3 regions of the Streptomyces sp. NPDC058307 genome follow, and region 1 is predicted to be linked to each of the others. Evidence: riboswitches for the same ligand, from Rfam matches in the RefSeq annotation. Region 1 holds a riboswitch; each other region holds the start of a gene.

Region 1 (7,807 bases):
CGGAACACAACAGCAGGAGACTCGGAGCCAGCTCGGGAGCTGGGCCCGGAGCCGGAAGCCGGGCCGGTGGCCGGGAAATCCGGAACGGATTCCGGATGCAGGAGTCGGAACCCGGATCGGAGCCCGGGAGCCGGAACCCCGGCCCGACCCTCGACCCCCCTCAGTGCTTGCGCCTCCGCCCCTTCCCCCCGCGTCCCGTTGCCGGACGGCTGTCGGCCGTGCCAGCGCTTGTACTGGTCACCGGTACGGGCGCAGCCACTCCCGCCACCTCCGCCCCCGGTCGGTCGGCCGAGACCACCAGGGCCGCGAGGACCGTGGTGACCGGTACCGAGGCGACGAGACCGATCGAGCCGACCAGCGTGCGCACGATCTCCTCCGCCACCAGCTCACTGTTGGCCACGGTCCCCACGCTGGACTGTGCGATGGAGAAGAGCAGCAGCAGCGGCAGCGCGGCGCCGGCGTAGGCGAGGACGAGGGTGTTGACGACGGACGCGATGTGGTCGCGTCCGATCCGGATACCCGCGCGGTACAGCCCGCGCCAGCCCATCGTCGGGTTGGCCTCGTGCAGCTCCCAGACCGCCGAGGTCTGCGTGACGGTCACGTCGTCCAGGACACCGAGCGAGCCGATGATGACGCCGGCGAGCAGCAGACCGCTCATGTCGATCGACGGGTACAGCCCGTGGATGAGCCCGGTGTTGTCGTCCGTGTTGCCCGTGAGCGCTGCCCAGCCGATGAACTCCGAGCCGAGGATCCCGATCAGCACCAGCGAGATCAGCGTTCCCAGTACCGCCACGGAGGTACGGGCCGACAGACCGTGGCACAGGTAGAGGGCGATCAGCATGATGGCGCTCGCCCCGATCACCGCCACAAGCAGGGGGTCCGAGCCCTGGAGGATCGCGGGCAGGATGAAGAAGTTCAACACCATGAAGCTGATGGCCAGGGCGACCAGCGCCATGACTCCGCGCAGCCGCCCGACGACCACGACGGCGAGCGCGAAGATACCGGCGAGCAGCCCCATCGGGAACCTGCGGTTCACGTCGGCGACCGAGTACTGCAAGTCCCTGGGCGCGGAAGGCTCGTACGCGACCACGACCTTCTCGCCCTCGTGCAACTGCCGTGACTGGTCCGGCTGGACGATCTCCGTGAAGGTGCGGCCCTTGTCGTCGCCGGTGTCGACCCGGATCGTCGCCTTCTTGCAGGTGCCGTTCGCCTGTTGCTCGGCGGAGGAGCCCTCGGCGGTGGAGGTGTCCCCGGTCGGGGCCTCACCCGAGGCGTTCACCGACTTGCAGCTGACACTCACGACCTTGCTGACCGTGGCCTGCTGGGTCTGCCGGTCGAAGCCGACTCCGGTGCGTGCGTGCGCCGGGGCGCCACCGGGCCACAGCACCCCGAGCCCCACCACAACGGCTACCCCGAACGGGATGAGGATCGCCGCGATGACCTTGCGCAGGTGCTTGGAGACGGGAGTTGCCGGTCCATGAGCATGACTGTGCGAGTGGCCGTGCCCCCCGCCGGAGCCGGACCCGCTCCCATGCCCGTGCGGGTCACCTGGGCCTCGCCCGTCACCAGAACTGTGCCCGTGTCCCTCGTCGCCACGGCCACCGCCGCCGCCATCGCCACCACCCGCACTGCCACCACCGCCCCGGCCCCCATGATTCGCGGCCTGACCGTGGCCGTGACCGCCGCCATACGCGCCATCGTGCTCGTGTTCATGCTCGCGCCAGCCCCCGACCCCGCCCGCCAGGCCTCCCCCGCCGTCTGCGAAGCCACCGCGGGAGCCGCTGCCGGGGCCGGGCCCGGGCCCGGGGCCGTTTCCGGAGCCCGGTCGGCGCGGAGGCTCGGGAGGCGGGTACGGGGGCTGATGCGTCGTGGTCACCGACCGATCATCGCAAGAGCGACAGGGGCCCTCTGTTCAGCGCGCCCGAATTGACGCTAGCGTGGAGCCACCTTTGTACACGCGGGAGCTCGGAGCACCGGGCTGAGAGGGCGCTGACCTCCGTCCCAGCGATGTTTCACGTGGAACGTCATCTCAAGCGAGTGACGTTCCCCACGAAACGTCGGCAGACGGAAACCGCTGCGTCGACCGCCGAACCTGTTACCGGGTAATGCCGGCGTAGGGAGTAGGTCTCATGACCATCAAGGACGCGCGCACGCCTGCCTCCGACCAGCTGGACGGGGAGGCCGGGAAGTCCATCGGCTGGCACAAGGCGTACATCGAGGGCTCGCGCCCCGATCTGCGGGTGCCAGTCCGTCAGGTGCACCTCACCAACGGGCAGTCGGTCACGCTGTACGACACGTCGGGCCCGTACACCGATCCGCTGACCGAGACGGACGTCCGCCGGGGACTTGTGCCTCTGCGGGAGAACTGGATCATCGCCCGCGGAGACACCGAGGAGTACGCGGGCCGTCCCGTGCGCCCCGAGGACGACGGGATCAAGCACACCTCACCACGGGGTGGCCTCCGCAACCTCGACGCGGTCTTCCCGGGGCGGTCCCGCCAGCCGCGCCGCAGCCGTGACGGCAAGGCGGTCACACAGCTCGCCTACGCCCGCCGCGGCGAGATCACACCGGAGATGGAGTACGTGGCCATCCGGGAGAACGTCTCTCCCGAAGTCGTGCGTGAGGAGATCGCGGCGGGCCGCGCGGTGCTGCCGGCGAACGTCAACCACCCGGAGATCGAGCCGATGATCATCGGCAAGCGGTTCCTGGTGAAGGTGAACGCCAACATCGGCAACTCCGCGGTGACGTCCTCCATCGAGGAGGAGGTGGAGAAGATGACCTGGGCGACCCGCTGGGGCGCCGACACGGTCATGGACCTGTCCACCGGCCGCAACATCCACACCACCCGTGAGTGGGTGCTGCGCAACTCCCCCGTCCCCATCGGCACGGTGCCGCTCTACCAGGCCCTGGAGAAGGTCGACGGCCGCGCCGAGGAGCTGACCTGGGAGATCTACAAGGACACGGTCATCAAGCAGGCCGAGCAGGGCGTGGACTACATGACAGTTCACGCGGGCGTGCGCCTGTCGTACGTACCCCTGACCGCGAACCGCAAGACGGGCATCGTCTCGCGTGGCGGCTCGATCATGGCGGCGTGGTGCCTGGCGCACCACAAGGAGTCGTTCCTGTACGAGAACTTCGAGGAACTGTGCGAGATCCTCGCCGCCTACGACGTCACGTACTCGCTGGGCGACGGCCTCAGGCCCGGGTCGATCGCGGACGCCAACGACGAGGCGCAGTTCGCGGAGTTGCGCACCCTCGGGGAACTCAACCGGATCGCGAAGCGTTTCAACGTACAGACCATGATCGAGGGCCCGGGACACGTCCCGATGCACAAGATCAAGGAGAACATCGACCTTCAGCAGGAGATCTGCGATGAAGCTCCGTTCTATACGCTCGGCCCGCTGACCACTGACGTCGCGCCGGCCTACGACCACATCACCTCCGGCATAGGTGCCGCGATGATCGCCTGGTGGGGCACCGCGATGCTCTGCTACGTCACGCCCAAGGAGCACCTGGGCCTGCCCAACCGGGACGACGTCAAGACGGGGGTCATCACCTACAAGATCGCCGCCCACGCGGCCGACCTCGCCAAGGGACACCCGGGCGCCCAGGAGTGGGACGACGCCCTCTCCGACGCCCGCTTCGAGTTCCGCTGGGAGGACCAGTTCAACCTGGCCCTCGACCCCGACACGGCCCGGGAGTTCCACGACGAGACCCTCCCGGCCGAACCGGCCAAGACGGCCCACTTCTGCTCCATGTGCGGGCCGAAGTTCTGCTCGATGAAGATCTCCCAGGACATCCGCCGCCGTCACGGCGGCAGTCAGGAGGAGATCGAGGAGGGGATGGCCCAGAAGTCGAAGGAGTTCGCGGCGGCGGGCAACCGGGTTTATCTGCCGATCGCCGACTGAGGTAGGCGAGCCGCCGGCGGGTGGCCCGCGGCCGGGTCTTCGGCTTGCGCTCCCCGTGGTGGGGGCGCAAGCCGAGGGGCTGTGCCGGGAGTTACTCCGGCTGGTGTTCCGGCCCCCCGAAGTCCGGGCTGGTGTAGTCCGGGCTGGTGAAGCTCGGGCGGGCACCGGAGGCTCCGTCGTCCGGGCTGCTGAAGCCCGGGCGGTCGTAGCCGAGGCTGGGCATCCGGCTGGGTGGTGCGGGCGGTGCCGTGTGGTGCAGTGCGGCGGTGCCGGGATCGGCCAGGGCTTCTCTGAGGAAAGGGAGGAGGCCGCGTTCCAGCAGGGCCTCGCGCCAGGCGTCCCTCGCCCGTGCCACCTCCTCGCTGAGCTCGCCGTACCCCGCGTCCGGCGAGGGCCGGTTGTGCAGCGCGGTGAGCAGCAGGCCGCAGGCGGCGACCAGGATCGCGGCCGCGGTCAGGGCGCCGAACACCCATCCGATGGTGATCATCGCGTGGGCGAACGCCGGCGGTGGGCTGAGCATCTGGAGGACGTAACCCACGAGCAGGAAGATCGCCGCGGCGATTCCGGCGAGGACGGGCGTCAGAACGGCGGCGACGGCGACGGCGCCCGCACCGGCGGTCTCGGCGACCTCTCCCATGGCGGTGGCGAGCCCCATCGCACCCGTGCCCGAGTCGGCGGGGCCGGGTTCGTGCACGGACGACAGGGTGGACGGCGTCGACGGGCGGCGCTGTTCCTCGCGGACCTTCACGTAGTGCTGGTACTCGGTCGCCGCGGCCGCCGTGATGAGCGCGGTGGCGTTGAGCGCCATGGTGCGCAGCTGTTCGGGATTCAGCCGCTGTCCGACCGCGGCCAGTTCGGGACGGTGTGGTGCGGAGCGCAGCGCCTCGTCGAGGATCCGCTCGTACTCCTGGCGGTCCTCGCTGTGCAGGTGCTGCGGAACGCTGTTCATGTGCATCCCCCGATGCTCCGTAGGGCTTGGGGCTCGCATGCCAACGAGCCGTCGGGCAGAAACGGAGGGGAGCCTGCTACGGATAAGCAGATGGTAGAGCGGGCACGGCACAGGGTGACAGGGGGTTTCCAGAAATTGGCCCCTGGCCTGCGCGGTCGACGGTCGGTCCGTCCTGGGGGAACCTCTGCCCTGTGAAGCTTCAGATATCCAGGGGCAGTTGCTGGACCAGCAGTTTTCCGGCCATGGTCACCCCGCCGTCCATCGCGATGGCCAGTCCGTCGGCGTAGACGTGCGGTCCCTCGACCACCGGACCGGATTCCTCCTTGTCGTCCTCGGAGCCCACTTCGCCGAGCAGATAGGGGATCGGGCTGTGGCCGTGAACGATGCGGGTGCCGCCGTATGTGTCGAGCAGGGAGCGCACATGGTCGGCGCCGCCCTCGTCGCGGAAGGAGAAGCGCTTGGTGAACTTGCGGAACAGGTCCCACACCTCGTCCGCGTCATTGCGCGTGAGGGTCTCGCGGACGGTGTCGTTGACCGCCTCGATCGAGTCGCCGTAGTCGAGGTAGGCGGTGGTGTCGGAGTGCACCAGCAGATGCCCGTCGACCTCCTCGACGGCGTCCAGGCGGGACATCCACTGCAGGTGGTGGTCCTGGAGGCGGTCCATGTCGGTCTTCTGCCCGCCGTTGAGCAGCCAGGCCGCCTGGAAGGTGGCGGTGCCCGCGCCGGAGTTGACGGGGGTGTCGCCGAACCGCTTGGCGCCGAGCAGGAGGAGTTCGTGGTTGCCCATGAGGGCCTTGCAGTAGCCGCCCGCCGCCGCGGCCTCCGCGGACAGCCGCATCACGAGGTCGATGACGCCGATGCCGTCGGGCCCGCGATCGGTGAAGTCGCCGAGGAACCACAGCCGGGCGGTGCCCGCGCACCAGTTGCCCGCGGCGTCGACGAGGCCCTTCTCGTGGAGTGCGGCCATCAGTTCGTCGAGGTAGCCGTGGACGTCGCCGACGACGAACAGCGGGCCGGGACCCTCCTCCGTCCGCTCAGCGGGGTCGGCGGCCGCCTGGAGCCCGTCACCGTGGTCGATGACGGGCAGGTCCTGCTCGGTGGGGGTGTATCCCTCCGGGTAGGCATCCTGGGCCGGGACGACGTCACCGGGGTGCGTGCTGTGGCCGTAGGGACCGGTCTCGTTGACGTACGCGGGCACCCGGAAGTCGCGCAGCACCGCCGTGCGCTCCACCTCGGGTCCCTGACCGGCCCCCTGAGTCATCAGACCCCTCCACCATCGCGCCGCATCTGCACCGCTTCGGACTGCCTGGTCGCAGCGGCCCGCGGTGCCGTGGGCCCATCATAGGAATGCGGATCGCGCCATGTGATGACCCAGGGGTGGTGAATCGGAGCAAGACTCCTGTGCACCGTGGCATTCGCCCCGTTTGGACCGGGCTTCGACCCTTGCCGGTCTCCCGGCTACTCCTCCTCGGGCGACCGCGGCGGGCTGACCGTCGTGCGCGGGGCCCGCCGCTGGGACGAGGTGCGCACGATCAGCTCCGTCGGTATCACCTGCTCGACCGGTTGGTCCGATGCGACGCCTTCGATGGCGTCGATGAGGAGCTGGATCACGGCCGTGCCGATGCGGCGGGGCTTGAGGGAGAGCGTGGTGACGGGCGGCTCGGTGCTGGCGTACACGGTGGACTCGCTGCAGCAGACGATCAGCAGGTCGTCGGGGACGCGCAGCCCGTAGCGGCGGGCGGCGGCCAGCAGGTCGGTGCCGTTCGGGTCGAACAGGCCGTAGACGGCGTCCGGTCGGTCCGGGCGGGCGAGCAGCCGGTCGGCGGCGACGGCGCCCGCACAGGGATCGTGCGCCGGGTAGGCCTCGTAGACCGGATCCTGGCCCACTCGCTCGCACCAGTGCAGATACGCGGTGGTCGACAGATGGGTGTACGTGTCCGTCGTCGTCCCGGTCAGCAGGCCGATGCGGCGGGCGCCGGCGGCGGCCAGGTGGTCGAGGATGCCGAGGACGGCGGCCTCGTGGTCGTTGTCGACCCATGCGGTGACCGGCAGCGACCCGGCCGGGCGGCCGTCCGACACCACCGGCAGACCCTGCCGGACCAGTTCGCTGACGACCGGGTCCTGGTCGGACGGGTCGATGACCACCGTGCCGTCCAGGGCGACGTTCGACCACACGTCGTGGCGCGAGGTCGCCGGCAGGATGACGAGGGCGTAGCCGCGGGCGAGCGCGGCGGAGGTGGCGGCCCGCGCCATCTCGGCGAAGTACGCGAACTCGGTGAAGGTGAAAGGTTCATCCCCGTACGTCGTCACGGTCAGGCCGATGAGTCCCGACTTGCCGGTTCGGAGGGTTCTGGCCGCGGCCGAGGGCCGGTAGCCGAGTCGGTCGGCGACCTCCCTGACATGGCGGCGGGTGGCGTCCGGGAGCCTGCCCTTGCCGTTGAGGGCATCGGAGACGGTCGTGATGGAGACTCCGGCGGCGGCGGCCACGTCTCTGATGCCCGCCCGGCCCGGCCGACTGCCTCGACGTGAGGTTTCCGCGCGGCTCACCTGGTGCTTCCCTGCTGCTGTCATGGCGAGCCGATAGTAGGGCTCATGCGGTGGGGTAGGGCGGACGCATATGCACGCGTTGACAGGCACGTTTCTGCAAGGTCATCTACCACCAACTACCTTTGAAACAAAGACAGTTAAACGATCCAATGGCACTACGTAACTTGTCGGCACGCATGCGCCTGCCAAGTCCCCGATGTCTCGAAGAGGTCTCAACTCACCTTCACGGGTGACGCGCGCTACGGCGTGAGCCACCGGCGCATAGATATATGTGACCGCGCCCCCGGATTCGTCTGCCTTCGTACGGTGATGCCCCTGATGCCCCTGATGCCGGTGGGGCCGATGAGGTTGGTTCTCAGCTGTACGCAGCGGCGCCCAATCCTCATAAGGTGAGCAGTATTGG
Region 2 (7,807 bases), on a different contig from region 1:
GGGATCAAGCGTGCCATCCCGCACTGACAGTCGGAAGCCGGGGCACCTCCGACGGGGCTACGGGAGCGTTGATCGCCGGGTGCGGCGGGGTTGCGGGGCGCCTTGCTCACGGGGCCGAAACTGTGGCCGACAGCAGGTCAGCGGCGTCGAGCAGCGCCCGGCTGAGCCGCCGGACTACGCCGCGGGGCGACGCGCCACGGTGATCGCCGGGTGCGTCCGGTTGCGCGGCGCCCTGCCCAGAGAGCTCGAAGCGAGGCCGGCAGCAGGTCAGACGCGTCAAGCACCACCCGACCGCACCGCCGAGCGACTCGCCGAGCGTCTCGCCGCGATGGAATCGCCTTGGCCGGGCAGGACCCGGCTGTCCGTCTCCGCCGTGGTCGCCGGCGGCGGCGTACGGGACGGCCTGGCGCCATCGCCGACCACCGTGGCCTCCGGAACCGCCGGGCCCTTACGCCGTCGCTGCCTTCAGGGGCCTCGCCGGGTCTGTCAGGAGTTCCGGGTTCATCTCCGTGCCCGCCTCGATCAGGCGGCGGCCCTGGGCCAGGTCGCGGGGGCGGCCCACCGCCAGGAGGGCCACCAGGCGGTTCTCGCGCAGCCAGCACACCGTCCAGGCGGGGCCGGACGGCTCGCCGCGCCACAGGGTCGTGTCGGCGGACGCGTGGTGGCCGGCGTACTGGACGAAGCGGCCGAACTGCTCGGACCAGAAGTACGGGACCGGGTCGTAGACGGTGGGGGTCTCGCCCAGGATGTCGGCGGCCACCGTGCGGGGGCCCTGGAGGGCGTTGTCCCAGTGGTGGACCAGGAGCCGCTCGCCGTACCTCGCCGAGGGGAAGGAGGCGCAGTCGCCGACCGCGTAGACGGCCGGCGCGGAGGTGCGCAGCCGGTCGTCGGCGAGGACCTCGCGGTGCGCGCCGAGCTCGATGCCGGAACCGGCGAGCCAGGCCGTGGCGGGCCGGGCTCCGACACCGACCACGACCGCGCCTGCGGCCACCCGCGAACCGTCGTCCAGGACGACCGCGCCCGGCTCGACGCGCTCCACGCGCGCGTTCGTCCGCAGAACGGCCCCCGCGTCGGCGTACCAGGAAGTCATCGGCGCGGCCACCTCGACGGGCAGCGCGCCCGCGAGGGGCCGGTCGGCGGCTTCCACGACCGTCACCGCGCAGCCCGACTCGAGCGCGGCGGTGGCGAACTCGGCGCCGATCCAGCCCGCGCCGACGACCACGATGTCGTGCTGCCGGGCGAGCACGGGGCGCAGCCGCTCGGCGTCGTCCAGGGTGCGCAGCAGATGCACGCCGGGCACGCCCTCCGTGCCGGGCAGCCGGATCGGTTCGGCACCGGTGGCGATGACCAGGACGTCGTACGGGAAGGGCCCGGCCTCGGTGTCCAGCTCGTGCGCGTCGGGGCGCACGCCCAGCGCCTCGCGGCCGAGCAGCAGTTCGATGTCGAGTGCCTCGAAGTCCACGTCGAAGGCGGAGCCCTCGGCCTTGCCCAGCAGCACGGCCTTGGAGAGCGGCGGACGGTCGTACGGCTGATGGGGCTCCGCGCCGATCAGCGTGACGGTTCCGGTGAAGCCCTGTTCACGCAGGGCGACCGCGGTCTGCACCCCGGCCATGCCCGCGCCGACCACGACCACCCGCCGCTGCGCCTGCGTCTGCTCGCTCATTTGATCACCATAGTCACCTGACAATCAGTCAGTCAGGAGTCGTGCTCCGTGACCTGCTCCACAACGCTCGTCCCGCTGCCCTGCTGCGACTCCCACTCCCACGTCTCCTCCAGCCGCACCCGGCCGTCGGCGAGCTCCACGACCGTCGAGACACAGTGCCCGCAGGACGTCGTTCCGTCAGGCTTGAGCTGGACGTACCGGAAGTCGAGACGGTCCCCCGCGCGCGTGCCGACGAGATGTCCGCGGACGACGTCGCCGCCCGCGTACTCGGCCCAGATCTCCCCGTCCTTCTCGTGGTACGTAAACCGGGTCCGCGTCCCCACCTGACCCGGTGCCTGATCGGCCACCGGGGCGAGGACGAGACCGTCGAGCGAGCGGGGCATGACGGAAGGCTCCCTTACAGAGGCGCACGGGCACGGGCTAGGGTGGCCAACGTAGAGCACTCGCGGGAGCCCGGACGCACCGGGCTGAGAGGGAGGCTGGCGGCCTCCGACCGTACGAACCTGATCCGGGTCATGCCGGCGAAGGGAGGGGCTGGACGCCCATGTCCTCACATACGTCAGACGTCCTCGTCGTCGGGGGCGGCATCATCGGCCTGGTGACGGCCTGGCGGGCAGCGCAGCGCGGTCTCAGTACGGCCGTCGTGGACCCCGAACCGGGCGGCGGGGCCGCCCAGGTGGCCGCCGGGATGCTGGCCGCGGTCACCGAACTGCACTACGGCGAGCAGACTCTGCTGGGTCTGAACCTCGCCTCCGCCCACCGCTATCCCGCCTTCGCGGCCGAGCTCACCGAACTGACCGGACAGGATCTCGGTTACCGCCGGTGCGGCACGCTCGCCGTCGCCCTGGACGCCGACGACCGCGCCCACCTGCGCGAACTGCACGCGCTCCAGCGGCAGTCGGGGCTGGAGTCGGAGTGGCTGTCCGGCCGGGAGTGCCGGCGGCTGGAGCCGATGCTCGCGCCGGGGGTGCGGGGTGGGCTGCGGGTGGACGGCGACCACCAGATCGATCCGCGCCGTCTCACGCGCGCGTTGCTGGCCGCGTGCGAGCACGCGGGCGTGGGCTTCCACCGCACCTGGGCCCGGCGTCTCCGGGTCGAGGGGGACCGCGCCGCCGGGGTCACCACCACGGACGGCGAGGAACTGGCGGCGGATCAGGTGGTGCTCGCCGCCGGAAGCCTCAGCGGCCGTCTGGAAGGGGTCCCACCGGCCCTCCTGCCTCCCGTGCGGCCTGTGAAGGGGCAGGTGCTGCGTCTGACCGTGCCGCCCCGCTACGCGCCCTTTCTGAGCCGTACCGTGCGGGCCGTCGTGCGCGGCAGCCAGGTCTATCTGGTGCCGCGCGAGAGCGGCGAGCTGGTGATCGGCGCGACCAGCGAGGAGCTGGGCTGGGACACGACGGTGACCGCGGGCGGGGTGTACGAGCTGCTGCGGGACGCGCACGAACTGGTCCCCGGCATCACCGAGCTGCCGCTGACGGAGACCCGCGCGGGACTGCGCCCGGGCTCGCCGGACAACGCCCCGCTGCTCGGCCCGACGGAACTTCCCGGCCTCCTCCTCGCCACCGGGCACTACCGCAACGGCGTGCTGCTGACACCGGTCACCGGGGACGCGATGGCGCACGCGCTGACGACCGGTGAACTGCCGGAGGTGGCCCTCCCGTTCACCCCGAGGCGTTTCCTTCAGTCCGTGGAGCAGCCGGCATGAACATCTCCGTCAACGGGGAGCCGCGGGAGTTCGCTCCCGGCACGGCTCTCGACACCGTCGTGCGGGCGCTGACGCCGGCGCCCTCCGGGGTGGCCGCCGCGCTCAACGAGACCGTCGTCCCGCGCGCCCAGTGGCCCTCGACGCCCCTCGCCGAGGGAGACCGCGTGGAAGTCCTCACCGCCGTCCAAGGAGGCTGACCCATGGCCGACGATCCCTTCGTCATCGGCGGTACGTCCTTCTCGTCCCGGCTGATCATGGGCACCGGCGGGGCGCCCAGCCTGGAGGTGCTGGAGCGGGCACTGGTCGCCTCCGGCACGGAGCTGACGACGGTCGCGATGCGGCGCGTGAACCCCTCCGTGCACGGCTCGGTGCTGTCCGTACTGGAGAAGCTCGGCATCCGGGTGCTCCCGAACACGGCGGGCTGCTTCACCGCCGGGGAGGCCGTCCTGACGGCCCGCCTCGCGCGTGAGGCGCTCGGCACCGACCTGGTCAAGCTGGAGGTGATCGCCGACGAGCGCACCCTGCTGCCGGACCCCATCGAGCTGCTGGACGCCGCGGAGACGCTGGTCGACGACGGCTTCACGGTACTGCCGTACACGAACGACGACCCCGTGCTGGCCCGCAAGCTGGAGGACGTGGGCTGCGCGGCGATCATGCCGCTGGGTTCACCGATCGGCTCCGGCCTCGGCATCCGCAACCCGCACAACTTCCAGCTGATCGTCGAGCACGCGCGCGTGCCGGTAATCCTGGACGCGGGGGCGGGCACGGCGTCGGACGCGGCCCTGGCGATGGAACTGGGGTGCGCGGGTGTGATGCTCGCCTCGGCGGTGACGCGGGCACAGGAGCCGGAGCTGATGGCGCATGCGATGCGGCATGCGGTGGAGGCGGGGCGGCTGGCACGGCTGGCGGGGCGGATTCCCCGGCGGCACTTCGCCGAGGCGTCGTCTCCGGCGGAGGGCTTGGCGGCGTTGGATCCGGAGCGGCCGGCTTTTCAGTGAGCCGCGCCGTGAGCCGCCCCTGAGCCGTCTTGTGAGCCTCCTTGTGAGTCGCGCCCCAGGATGTGCCTCGCCGGGCCGTCTTGCGGGTGCGGCGATGTCGTGGCCGGTCGCGCAGTTCCCCGCGCCCCGCAGGGTGCGCGCCCGGTGCGCCTGCCTCAAGAGGCGCCCATCCACCCACGTGCGATCCTCGTCACAGCTCGGCTGCAGTCGCGCCCCGATCCGGCCGAACCGGAGGGTCTGTCAGCGACGGCTCGTACACTCGCCTGCGTGGATACGACCCTTCAGGACCCGCTGGTCGGGCAGGTGCTCGACGGCCGCTACCGCGTGGACGCGCGGATCGCGGTCGGCGGGATGGCCACGGTCTACCGGGCCCTGGACACCCGCCTGGACCGCGTGCTCGCACTCAAGGTGATGCACCCCGCGCTCGCGGCGGACGGGACCTTCGTCGAGCGGTTCATCCGGGAGGCCAAGTCCGTCGCCCGACTGGCTCACCCCAACGTGGTGCAGGTCTTCGACCAGGGCACCGACGGGTCGTACGTCTATCTCGCCATGGAGTACATCGCCGGCTGCACCCTGCGTGACGTGCTGCGCGAGCGCGGGGCCCTGCAGCCGCGCGCCGCCCTGGACATCCTGGAGCCGGTGCTCGCCGCGCTCGGCGCCGCGCACCGCGCCGGTTTCGTGCACCGGGACATGAAGCCGGAGAACGTCCTGATAGGGGACGACGGCCGGGTCAAGGTCGCCGACTTCGGTCTCGTGCGGTCCGTCGACACCGTGACCCGCAGCACCGGAGCCGTGCTCGGCACCGTGTCCTATCTCTCACCCGAGCAGATCGAGCAGCCGGGCGCCGCGGACCCCCGCGTCGACGTGTACGCGTGCGGTGTCGTCCTGTACGAGATGCTGACCGGCACCCAGCCGCACGACGGCGACTCCCCCGCCATAGTCCTCTACAAGCACCTCCACGAGGACGTCCCGCCCCCCTCGGCCGTGGTCCCGGGGCTGCCGTACGAACTCGACGAACTGGTCGCTTCGGCCACCGCCCGTACCCCGGACCTGCGTCCGTACGACGCCGTGGCGATGCTCGCGCAGACCCGCGAGGCGCGCGGGAGGCTGAGCACCGACCAGCTGGACGCGATGCCGCCGCAGGCGCTTTCGGCGGAGTACGCCGGCGCCGAGAACAGCACGAGCGTGATCCCGCGCACCCTGACCGTGCCGCGTCTGCTGCCGGTCAACGAGGACGAGCCGGAGCCGGTGTACCACCGCACCGCCCTCCTGGAGAGTCCCCCGCCCCCGCCGTCCCGGCGCGGCCGCTCCTCCGGCGGTTCCCGGCGCGGCCCGCTCCTGGTCGTCGCCGCGGTCCTGCTCGCCCTCGGACTCGGGGCGGGCGTCTGGTACATCAACTCCGGCCAGTTCACCCAGGTCCCGGCCCTCCTGGCGAAGACCGAGGCGCAGGCCCGGGACCGGCTGGACGAGGCCGGCCTGGAGACCGGCAAGGTCACCTACGCCTACAGCGACACCGTCAAGCGCGGCACCGTCATCAGGACGGATCCGGAGGTCGGCACCCGGATACGGAACCACGACTCCGTGTCGATCACCCTCTCCAAGGGCCCGCAGACGGTGAAGGTGCCCGACGTGGACGGCTACGAACTCGGCAGGGCGAGAACCCGGCTGAAGGCGGAAGGACTCCAACCGGGCATGGTGACCCGGGAGTTCAGCGACGACGTCCCCAAGGGGTCCGTGATCGGCACCGACCCCGAGGGCGGCACCACGCTGCGCGCCGGCTCGGCGATCGCGCTCACCGTCAGCAAGGGCGCCCCGGTCGACGTCCCGGACGTCACCGGCGAGGACCTGGCCGACGCGAAGGCCGACCTGGCGGAGGCCGGCCTGAAGGTCAAGGTCGCCGCCACGCGGGTCAACTCCGAGGACGACGCGGGCCAGGTCGCCCGGCAGACCCCCGACGCCGGCGGCCAGGCGGCCGAGGACGACACCGTCACGCTGACGATCTCCAAGGGCCCGGAGATGGTGGAGGTGCCGGATGTCACGGGCGACAGCGTGGACGACGCCAAGTCCGAGCTGGAGGCCGCGGGCTTCCAGGTCGACGAGGACCGCGGCCTGCTCGGCCTGTTCGGCGACACGGTGAAGAAGCAGTCCGTGGACGGCGGGGACACGGCTCCCAAGGGTTCGACCATCACGATCACCATCCGCTGACGGCCGCTCCGCGCGGGTGCCGGTCCTTGGCCGCACACGGCTGTGGGTGCCACTTCACGCCCGCACACGTCTGCGGATGCGGCTGCCCGCGCCACACCCACCCAGGGGCGCGGGGAACTGCGCGCCCAGCCCCCACCGGCCCGCAGCCGCCGACGGCAAAAAGCTGCACCCGACCCACGACCGCCCGACGCCAAGAGGCGGCACCCCCGCCCAGAGGCGCGGGGAACTGCGCACCTGTCCCCCACCGACCCGCAGCCGCCCCCCGGCAAGAAACCGAACCCCGACCCGTGACCGCCTGAGGCAAGAGCCGGCACCCCCGCCCCAGCCCACCCCACCCGCCCGAGCGCCGCAGGCAATGGCACCCTTGACCGGTGACAATTCAGCGCAACCCCGTCGGCGGCCACGTGCCCGTGGCCGGGGGCCTGCACTCGGTGGGCCTGTCGTACGCCCAGGACCTCGACGCCGAGACCGTGCAGGTCTTCGTCGCCAACCCGCGCGGCTGGGCCACCCCCGTCGGCAACCCGCGCCAGGACGAGGCGTTCCGTGAGGTCTGCACGGAGAGGGCGATACCGGCGTACGTCCACGCCCCGTACCTGATCAACTTCGGCTCGCACACCGAGGCGACCGTGGAGAGGTCGGTCGACTCGCTGCGGCACTCCCTGCGGCGCGGACGGGAGATCGGCGCGCGAGGAGTCGTCGTGCACACCGGCAGCGCGACCGGCGGCCGCGACCGTTCCGTGGCGCTGAAGCAGGTGCGCGAGCATCTGCTGCCGCTCCTCGACGAGCTCACCCACGACGACGACCCGTATCTGCTCCTGGAGTCGACGGCCGGCCAGGGCTCCTCGCTCTGCTCACGCACCTGGGACTTCGGTCCGTACTTCGAGGCCCTGGACGCCCATCCGAAACTCGGCGTCTGCCTGGACACCTGCCACATCTTCGCCGCCGGCCACGACCTGACCGGCCCGTTCGGCATGCACCAGACGCTCGACCTCCTGGTGGAGACCGTCGGCGAGGGCCGACTGAAGCTGATCCACGCCAACGACTCCAAGGACGTGGTCGGCGCCCACAAGGACCGCCACGAGAACATCGGCTCCGGCCATATCGGCGAGGACCCGTTCCGCGCCCTGATGACCCACCCCGCCACCGAGGGCGTCCCCCTGATCATCGAGACACCCGGCGGCAAGGAGGGCCACGCGGCGGACGTGGAGCGCCTGAAGAAACTCCGGGTCAGCTCACGAC
Region 3 (7,807 bases), on a different contig from region 1:
CTCGCGGCCGTGTTCACCCCCAACCCGGACCACCCCCTCACCTGGACCGGCCTGATCGGATTTCTGATCCTGATCTTCGGCGTCTGCATCGTGATACTCGGCGTCGTCCTGAGCGTCGTGCTGGTGCGGGGCATCGCGGACAGAAAGTGGGGCGGCTACGTGATCGGGCCGGTCATCATCCTCTTCGGCCTGACTGTCTCGTACGGCGGTGCCCAGCTCCTCTGATCGGGGGGCCCGGATGATCTGCGACACTGGTACAGCCATGCCTAAGCCCGGAGAACTCACTTTCGTCGCCCCCCGCGGAGCCAAGAAGCCGCCGCGGCATCTCGCCGACCTCACGCCCGCCGAGCGCAAGGAGGTCGTGGCCGGGATCGGGGAGAAGCCGTTTCGTGCGAAGCAGCTCTCGCAGCACTACTTCGCGCGGTTCGCGCACGACCCGGCGGAGTGGACGGACATCCCCGCCGGCGCGCGCGGCAAGCTCCAGGAGGCGTTGCTTCCGGAGCTGATGACCGTCGTACGGCATCTGTCGACCGACCAGGGGACCACGCGCAAGACGCTGTGGCGGCTGTTCGACGGGACGCTCGTGGAGTCGGTGCTGATGCGGTACCCGGACCGGGTGACCATGTGCATCAGCTCGCAGGCGGGCTGTGGCATGAACTGCCCCTTCTGTGCCACCGGACAGGCCGGGCTCGACCGCAATCTGTCCACCGCCGAGATCGTCCACCAGATCGTGGACGGGATGCGGGCGCTGCGGGACGGGGAGGTTCCGGGCGGCCCCGCCCGGCTGTCCAACATCGTCTTCATGGGGATGGGCGAGCCGCTCGCCAACTACAAGCGGGTCGTCGGCTCCATTCGCGCGCTCACCGATCCCGCCCCCGACGGGCTCGGGCTCTCGCAGCGTGGCATCACCGTGTCGACCGTGGGGCTCGTGCCCGCCATTCACCGGTTCTCCGACGAAGGCTTCAAGTGCCGGCTCGCGATCTCCCTGCACGCCCCCGACGACGAGCTGCGCGACACCCTCGTCCCCGTGAACACGCGGTGGAAGGTGCGCGAGGTCCTCGACGCCGGCTGGGAGTACGCGGCGAAGTCCGGGCGTCGGCTGTCCATCGAGTACGCGCTGATCCGGGACATCAACGACCAGGCCTGGCGCGGCGACCGGCTGGGACGGCTGCTCAAGGGCAAGCCCGTGCACGTCAACCTCATCCCGCTGAACCCGACCCCCGGGTCCAAGTGGACCGCCTCCCGGCCCGAGGACGAGAAGGCGTTCGTGGAGGCCATCGCCGCCCATGGTGTGCCGGTGACGGTCCGGGACACCCGTGGGCAGGAGATCGACGGGGCCTGTGGCCAGCTCGCGGCCACCGAGCGGTAGTCTGACGACCGTACGTACGTACATCTTCATATCCGACAGGGGAGCGCCACAGCGCTGAGAGTGCGGCAATCGGGCCGCAGACCCTCTGAACCTCGCCCAGGTCATTCTGGGTAGGAAGTTCGGTCATCACCGTGAACAACAAGAAGTTCTGTGCTGTCGTCGTGGGCCTCGGCCTGGTCACGCTGTCCGCGTGCGGGTCGTCGTCCTCCGGATCCGGCGGGTCCGGCTCCAAGACCGTCACTTTGGTCAGCCACGACTCGTGGGCCGTCTCCAAGAGCGTCCTCGCCGACTTCGAGAAGAAGTCCGGGTACAAGGTCAGGGTCCTGGAGGACGGCGACGCCGGGCAGGCCGTCAACAAGGCCATCCTCACCAAGGACAACCCGCAGGGTGATGTCTTCTTCGGCGTCGACAACACCCTGCTCTCCCGCGCGCTCGACAACGGCCTCTTCCAGTCCTACGAGGCCAAGGGCGCGGACGGGATCGAGGCCGGGTACCGGGTCGACGGCGACAAGGTCACGCCCATCGACACCGGCGACATCTGCGTCAACTACGACAAGGCCTACTTCAGCGAGCACAAGCTGGCCCCGCCGACGTCGTACGACGATCTGGTCAAGCCCGCCTACAAGAACCTCCTCGTCACCGAGAACGCCTCCACCTCCTCGCCGGGTCTCGGGTTCCTGCTCGGGAGCGCCGCGAAGTACGGCGACGACGGCTGGAAGGGTTACTGGAAGAAGCTCAAGGCCAACGGCGTCAAGGTCGTCGACGGCTGGGAGCAGGCCTACAACGAGGAGTTCTCCGGTTCCGCCGGGGGCAGGAAGGCGAAGGCCGACCGGCCGCTCGTCGTGTCGTACGCCTCCTCGCCGCCCGCCGAGGTGATCTACGCCGACCCGAAGCCGAAGACCGCCCCCACCGGGGTGGCGCAGGGCACCTGCTTCCGGCAGATCGAGTACGCGGGGCTGCTGAGCAACGCGAAGAACACCAAGGGCGGCAAGGCGTTCCTGGACTTCCTGCTCACCAAGGAGTTCCAGCAGGACATGCCGCTCAACATGTTCGTGTATCCGGTGGTGGAGGGCGCCAAGGTGCCGGCCGAGTTCACCGCGTACGGTCCGCAGGCCAAGGATCCCGAGACCATGGACCCGGCGAAGATCGCCGACAACCGTGACGACTGGGTCAAGTCATGGACCTCGCTCGTACTGAAGTAAGGCCCCGCAAGGGCGTCACGAACGCGGCGGCCCGGCTCGGGCTCGTGGCCGTGCCCGTCGCGTTCTTCGCCGTCTTCTTCGCCTATCCCGTCGCCGCGATCGTCACGCGCGGACTCAAGGCGGGCGGGGCCTGGCAGTTCGGCCGGATCACCGACGTCCTCACTCAGCCGGACATCCGGCACGTCCTGTGGTTCACCACCTGGCAGGCGCTCGCCTCGACCGCGCTCACGCTCCTGGTCGCACTCCCCGGCGCGTACGTCTTCGCGCGCTTCGACTTCCCCGGCAAGCAGATCCTGCGGGCCGTGGTCACCGTCCCCTTCGTGCTGCCGACGGTCGTCGTCGGTACGGCCTTCCTGGCGCTGGTGGGGCGCGGCGGGCTGCTGGACGACCTGTGGGGCGTACGGCTGGACACCACCGTGTGGGCGATCCTGCTCGCGCACGTCTTCTTCAACTACGCGGTCGTCGTACGGACCGTCGGCGGACTGTGGGCCCAGCTGGACCCGCGTCAGGAGGAGGCCGCGCGGATGCTGGGCGCGTCCCGGCTCAGGGCCTGGCGGACCGTCACCCTGCCCGCGCTCGCGCCCGCGGTGGCCGCCGCCGCGCTGATGGTCTTCCTGTTCACGTTCACCTCCTTCGGGGTCGTGCAGATCCTCGGCGGGCCGACGTTCTCGACCCTCGAAGTGGAGATCTACCGGCAGACCTCCGAGATCTTCGACCTGTCCACGGCCGCCGTGCTGACGCTGATCCAGTTCGTCGCGGTGGGCGCGGTCCTCGCCCTGCACGCGTGGACCGTGCGGCGCCGGGAGACCGCGCTGCGGCTCGTGGACGCGTCCGTGACCGCCCGGCGGCCGCGCGGGGCGGGGCAGTGGGGCCTGCTGGCCGGGGTCGTGGGCTGTGTCGCCGTACTCCTCGTGCTGCCGCTCGCCGTGCTCGTCCAGCGGTCGCTGGATGCCCCCGGCTTCGGCTACTACCGGGCGCTGACCGACAGCGACGGCGGGATCTTCCTCGTCGCGCCGATCGAGGCGGTCGGGAACTCGCTGGAGTACGCCCTCGTCGCGACCGCCATCGCGGTGGCGGTCGGGGGTCTCGCGGCGGCCGCGTTGACGCGGCGGGACGCGGGCCGGTTCGTACGGGGCTTCGACGCGCTGCTGATGCTGCCGCTCGGGGTGTCCGCGGTGACCGTGGGCTTCGGGTTCCTGATCTCCCTCGACGAGCCGCCGCTGGACCTGAGGCAGTCCTGGATCCTGGTGCCGCTCGCCCAGGCGCTGGTCGGGGTGCCCTTCGTGGTGCGGACCATGCTGCCCGTGCTGCGGGCCGTGGACCACCGGCTGCGGGAGGCCGCGGCCGTGCTCGGGGCCTCGCCGTGGCGGGTGTGGCGGGAGGTGGACCTGCCCATGGTGCGGCGGGCGTTGCTGATCGCGGCGGGCTTCGCCTTCGCCGTGTCGCTGGGCGAGTTCGGGGCGACCGTGTTCATCGCACGGCCCGACAACCCGACCCTGCCGGTCGCCGTGGCCCGGCTGCTCGGGCGGGCCGGTGATCTCAACTACGGCCAGGCGATGGCTCTTTCGACGATCCTGATGGTGGTGTGCGCGGTGGCGCTGCTGGTGCTCGAACGGCTGCGGACCGACCGGACCGGGGAGTTCTGATGCTGCTGAGCCTTGAGGACGCGACGGTGCGGTTCGGCGGGCGGGCCGTGCTCGACGGGGTCGGTCTCGATGTCGCCGAGCACGAGCTCGTGTGCGTGCTCGGGCCCAGCGGGAGCGGGAAGTCGACGCTGCTGCGGGCGGTGGCCGGGCTTCAACCGCTCGACGGAGGACGGGTCCTGCTCGACGGACGCGACCAGGGCGGGGTGCCCGCGCACAAGCGCGGGGTCGGGCTGATGTTCCAGGACCATCAGCTGTTCCCGCAGCGGGACGTGGGCGCCAACGTGGCCTTCGGACTGCGGATGCAGCGGGCTTCCAGGGCCCAACAGGAGGAGCGGGTGCGGGAGTTGCTCGACCTCGTCGGGCTTCCGGGCGCGGGCCGCCGTGCCGTCGCCGCGCTCTCGGGTGGTGAGCAGCAGCGGGTCGCGCTGGCCCGGGCGCTGGCTCCCCGGCCCCGGTTGCTGATGCTCGACGAACCGCTCGGGCAGCTGGACCGTTCCCTGCGGGAGCGGCTGGTCGTCGAACTGCGGGAGTTGTTCGGGCGGTTGGGCACCACGGTGCTCGCGGTCACCCACGACCAGGGGGAGGCCTTCGCGCTCGCCGACCGGGTCGTGGTGATGCGGGACGGGCGGATCGCCCAGTCCGGTACGCCGCTCGAGGTGTGGCAGCGGCCGGCGGACGAGTTCGTGGCGCGCTTCCTCGGCTTCGAGAACGTGGTCGAGGGCACGGTGACAGGCGAGGCCGCGGACACGGCGTGGGGCAAGGTGCCGGTGCCGTCGGGAGCCGCCCAGGGGGCTCGGAGCGTGCTGGTGCGGCCCGCGGGGGTGCGGCTCGTGGCGGCGGACGAGGGCCTGCGCTGCACGGTCGGCGCGCGCACCTTCAAGGGCACGCACGTCGCCGTACACCTGCATCCCTCAGAAGGCGGCGGGCCGCGGCTCGAGGCCGCGTGTGCGCTGCGCGAGGCGCCGGAGGTCGGGGACGTGGTCGGGGTGGAGTTCGAGGCCGCCGAAATTGTGGTGCTGGGCTGAGGGGGGCGGACCTACAGTGCGGGCATGAACGCGCCGCGATCGGACGCCAGGACGGCGAACACCGCCTCCACGCTCTCCCACGACCGCTACTGCGACGAGATCGCCCACCAGGTCGGCCTGCTGAGGGCCGTGGTGACCTCCGGGGCCGATCTGTCCGTGACCGTGCCGACCTGCCCGGACTGGTCACTGCGGCGGCTGGTGCGGCACACCGGGGGCGCCCTGCGCTGGGCGGAGTTGTTGGTGCGGACCCGGGCGCGGGAGGAAGTGCCCGACGAGAAGGTGCCGTTGGGGGAGGGGCCCGAGACCGCCGGTGATCTCGACGCGTGGCTCGCCGAGACCGGCGACCTGCTCGTCGCCACGCTCCGGGAGGCCGGGCCGGACGCCGAGGTGTGGTCCTGGGCCGGGATCCCCACCTCGGGCTTCTGGGCCCGGCGGATGGCCCACGAACTCACCGTCCACCGTGCCGACGCCGCTCTCGCCGCCGGGCTGCCGTACGAGGTCGCCCCGGACATCGCCGCCGACGCGATCGACGAATGGCTTCAGATCGTGGAGTTCGTGCAGCGGGCCATGCCGCACGACGGGGCGAGGGACCTGCGCGGCCCCGGACGCAGCATCCATCTGCATGCCACCGACGCGACTCCCGAGCTCGACGCCGAGTGGCTGGTCGAGCTCACCGAGGACGTCGTCGTCTGGCGGCGGGGGCATGAGAAGGCAACCGTCGCGCTGCGGGGTCCGCTGACCGCCGTCATGCTCGCCTTCTACCGTCGACTGCCGCTGGACCAGCCGGAGTTGGAAGTCCTCGGGGAGCGGGAGCTGTTGGAGTTGTGGCTGGAGCGGACGACCTTCGGGTGAACAGGGCGGTGGCCCGCCCCCGTTGAGGGGACGGGCCACCGGACTGCTGTGGGTGTCAGCGGCTGCCGGCGCCACGGCGGCGCAGGCCGAAGAACACGGCGCCGCCGCCGAGGGCGACCAGGGCGACCGCGATCCCCGCGATCAGGCCGGTGTTGGAGTTCGCACCGGTCTCGGCGAGGTTGGAGTCGCCGGCCGCGGGCGACGGGGCGTTGCTCTCGACGCTGGCCGGAGCGGTGCTGGTGCCCTCCGACGCCGACAGGGTCGGGGTCGGGGACTCCTCGGCCGGGGTGCTGGCGGAGTCCGACGGGCTGGGCGTGGGCGTCGGGGTCGGCGTGTCCTCGGTCTTGCAGGCGGTCGCCGGGGTGGTCAGGTTCGGCGTGATGTCCTTGTCGACGTAGGGCTTGGCGACGACACGGATGCGGTACTCCGCGTTGGGCGCCCAGTCCTCCTTGAAGGTGATGGTGGTGCCCCCCTTGGAGCCCTTCACCGTCTGCTCGCCGACCTTCTTCGCGTCGGCGCCGTTGCTCTGCAGGAACACGGAGACCGTCGCCTCGACGCCGGTCTTGTCCACGTCGGTGACGGTGATGACGCCCTGGGTGCCGTCACACTTCGCTTCGGCGGAGAACTCCTTGATGTCGCAGGCAAGGGCGTTGCCGGAGGCGCCGAGCACGATCGCGGTCGAGGCGGCGGCGACGCCGAGGAAGCGCGCGGCGCGGGAGGTGCGGCGGGATATGGGCGTGAATGCCACGTTCATCCTTCACGGGGTGCGCAAATGCGGGGGGTTGAAGAGTCGGTGATATGGCATCACCAACCCCAGGAGTCTCACAGGTCTATAAGCGCTGCATAAGAAGTGTCAACGTGCAGGCGCCTTACAACCGTTGACTTTGCCTTCTTATTACATTGTGAGACGTTTCAGTGCCGCCGGAGCCTCCTCGATCCGGTCAACCAGGGCGATTCGGGCCTCCATCGACCGCTCCCGCGCGAGCGCCTGCAGCAGCGGCCAGGTGGGCAGCTTCTGTGTCCAGTGGACGCGGTCGACGAGGACCATCGGTGTGGGTTCGCCGCGCGACTCGTAGTAGTTCGGCGTCGCGTTGTCGAAGATCTCCTGCACGGTGCCGGCGGCGCCCGGCAGGAAGACCACACCGGCGTTCGAGCGGGCGAGCAGGCCGTCCTCGCGGGTGGCGTTGGCGAAGTACTTGGCGATGTGCGAGGCGAAGGCGTTCGGCGGCTCGTGTCCGTAGAACCAGGTCGGGATGCCGACGGAGTGTCCGCCCCGGGGCCAACGGGAGCGGACCTCGAAGGCGGCGCGCGCCCAGTCGGTGATCGACGGTGTGAAGGAGGGCGCCGTCGCGAGGAGTTCGCACGCCTCGTCGAGCATGGCGTCCTCGAAGGGGGCCGCGTAGGCGCCGAGGTTGGCCGCCTCCATCGCGCCCGGGCCGCCACCGGTGGCCACGGTGAACCCGGCGCGGGCCAGTTCGCGGCCGAGGCGGGCGGCACCGGCGTATTCGCGGGTGCCGCGGGCCATCGCGTGGCCGCCCATCACCCCCACGACCTGTGTGCCGCGCAGGAGTTCGTCGAGGGCGTCGGAGACGGCGTCGTCGTGCAGGGAGCGGAGCATCGACGCGTATATGTCGCCGTCGGCCCTGGTGCGCTGGAACCAGGCGTAGGCGAGGGCGTCGGGAGTCTGCTCGTACCCCTTCTCCAGTCCGTCGA

The links. Region 1 has a riboswitch for thiamine pyrophosphate ahead of thiC (phosphomethylpyrimidine synthase ThiC). Riboswitches for the same ligand answer to the same signal wherever they lie in the genome.
Region 2: it holds a riboswitch for thiamine pyrophosphate, as region 1 does, so the genes downstream of both, thiO (glycine oxidase ThiO) here and thiC (phosphomethylpyrimidine synthase ThiC) in region 1, are expected to answer to the same signal.
Region 3: it holds a riboswitch for thiamine pyrophosphate, as region 1 does, so the genes downstream of both, ACFVYN_RS24335 (thiamine ABC transporter substrate binding subunit) here and thiC (phosphomethylpyrimidine synthase ThiC) in region 1, are expected to answer to the same signal.

What each region holds. Positions count from the first base shown of each region.
Region 1 covers NZ_JBHVYZ010000019.1:37,866-45,672, reverse strand. The annotation lists gene ACFVYN_RS16370 (YibE/F family protein) at 161-1,876, opposite strand; TPP riboswitch at 1,948-2,137, shown strand; gene thiC (phosphomethylpyrimidine synthase ThiC) at 2,130-3,908, shown strand; gene ACFVYN_RS16360 (hypothetical protein) at 4,000-4,863, opposite strand; gene ACFVYN_RS16355 (metallophosphoesterase) at 5,057-6,118, opposite strand; gene ACFVYN_RS16350 (LacI family DNA-binding transcriptional regulator) at 6,316-7,428, opposite strand.
Region 2 covers NZ_JBHVYZ010000007.1:142,099-149,905, forward strand. The annotation lists gene ACFVYN_RS08145 (NAD(P)/FAD-dependent oxidoreductase) at 449-1,663, opposite strand; gene ACFVYN_RS08150 (hypothetical protein) at 1,696-2,046, opposite strand; TPP riboswitch at 2,099-2,210, shown strand; gene thiO (glycine oxidase ThiO) at 2,208-3,365, shown strand; gene thiS (sulfur carrier protein ThiS) at 3,362-3,562, shown strand; gene ACFVYN_RS08165 (thiazole synthase) at 3,566-4,363, shown strand; gene pknB (Stk1 family PASTA domain-containing Ser/Thr kinase) at 4,631-6,568, shown strand; gene ACFVYN_RS08175 (deoxyribonuclease IV) at 6,940-7,807, shown strand, end outside.
Region 3 covers NZ_JBHVYZ010000035.1:70,223-78,029, forward strand. The annotation lists gene ACFVYN_RS24325 (hypothetical protein) at 1-225, shown strand, start outside; gene rlmN (23S rRNA (adenine(2503)-C(2))-methyltransferase RlmN) at 263-1,369, shown strand; TPP riboswitch at 1,397-1,504, shown strand; gene ACFVYN_RS24335 (thiamine ABC transporter substrate binding subunit) at 1,501-2,571, shown strand; gene ACFVYN_RS24340 (ABC transporter permease) at 2,547-4,217, shown strand; gene ACFVYN_RS24345 (ABC transporter ATP-binding protein) at 4,217-5,242, shown strand; gene ACFVYN_RS24350 (maleylpyruvate isomerase family mycothiol-dependent enzyme) at 5,267-6,094, shown strand; gene ACFVYN_RS24355 (LAETG motif-containing sortase-dependent surface protein) at 6,150-6,842, opposite strand; gene ACFVYN_RS24360 (LOG family protein) at 6,990-7,807, opposite strand, start outside.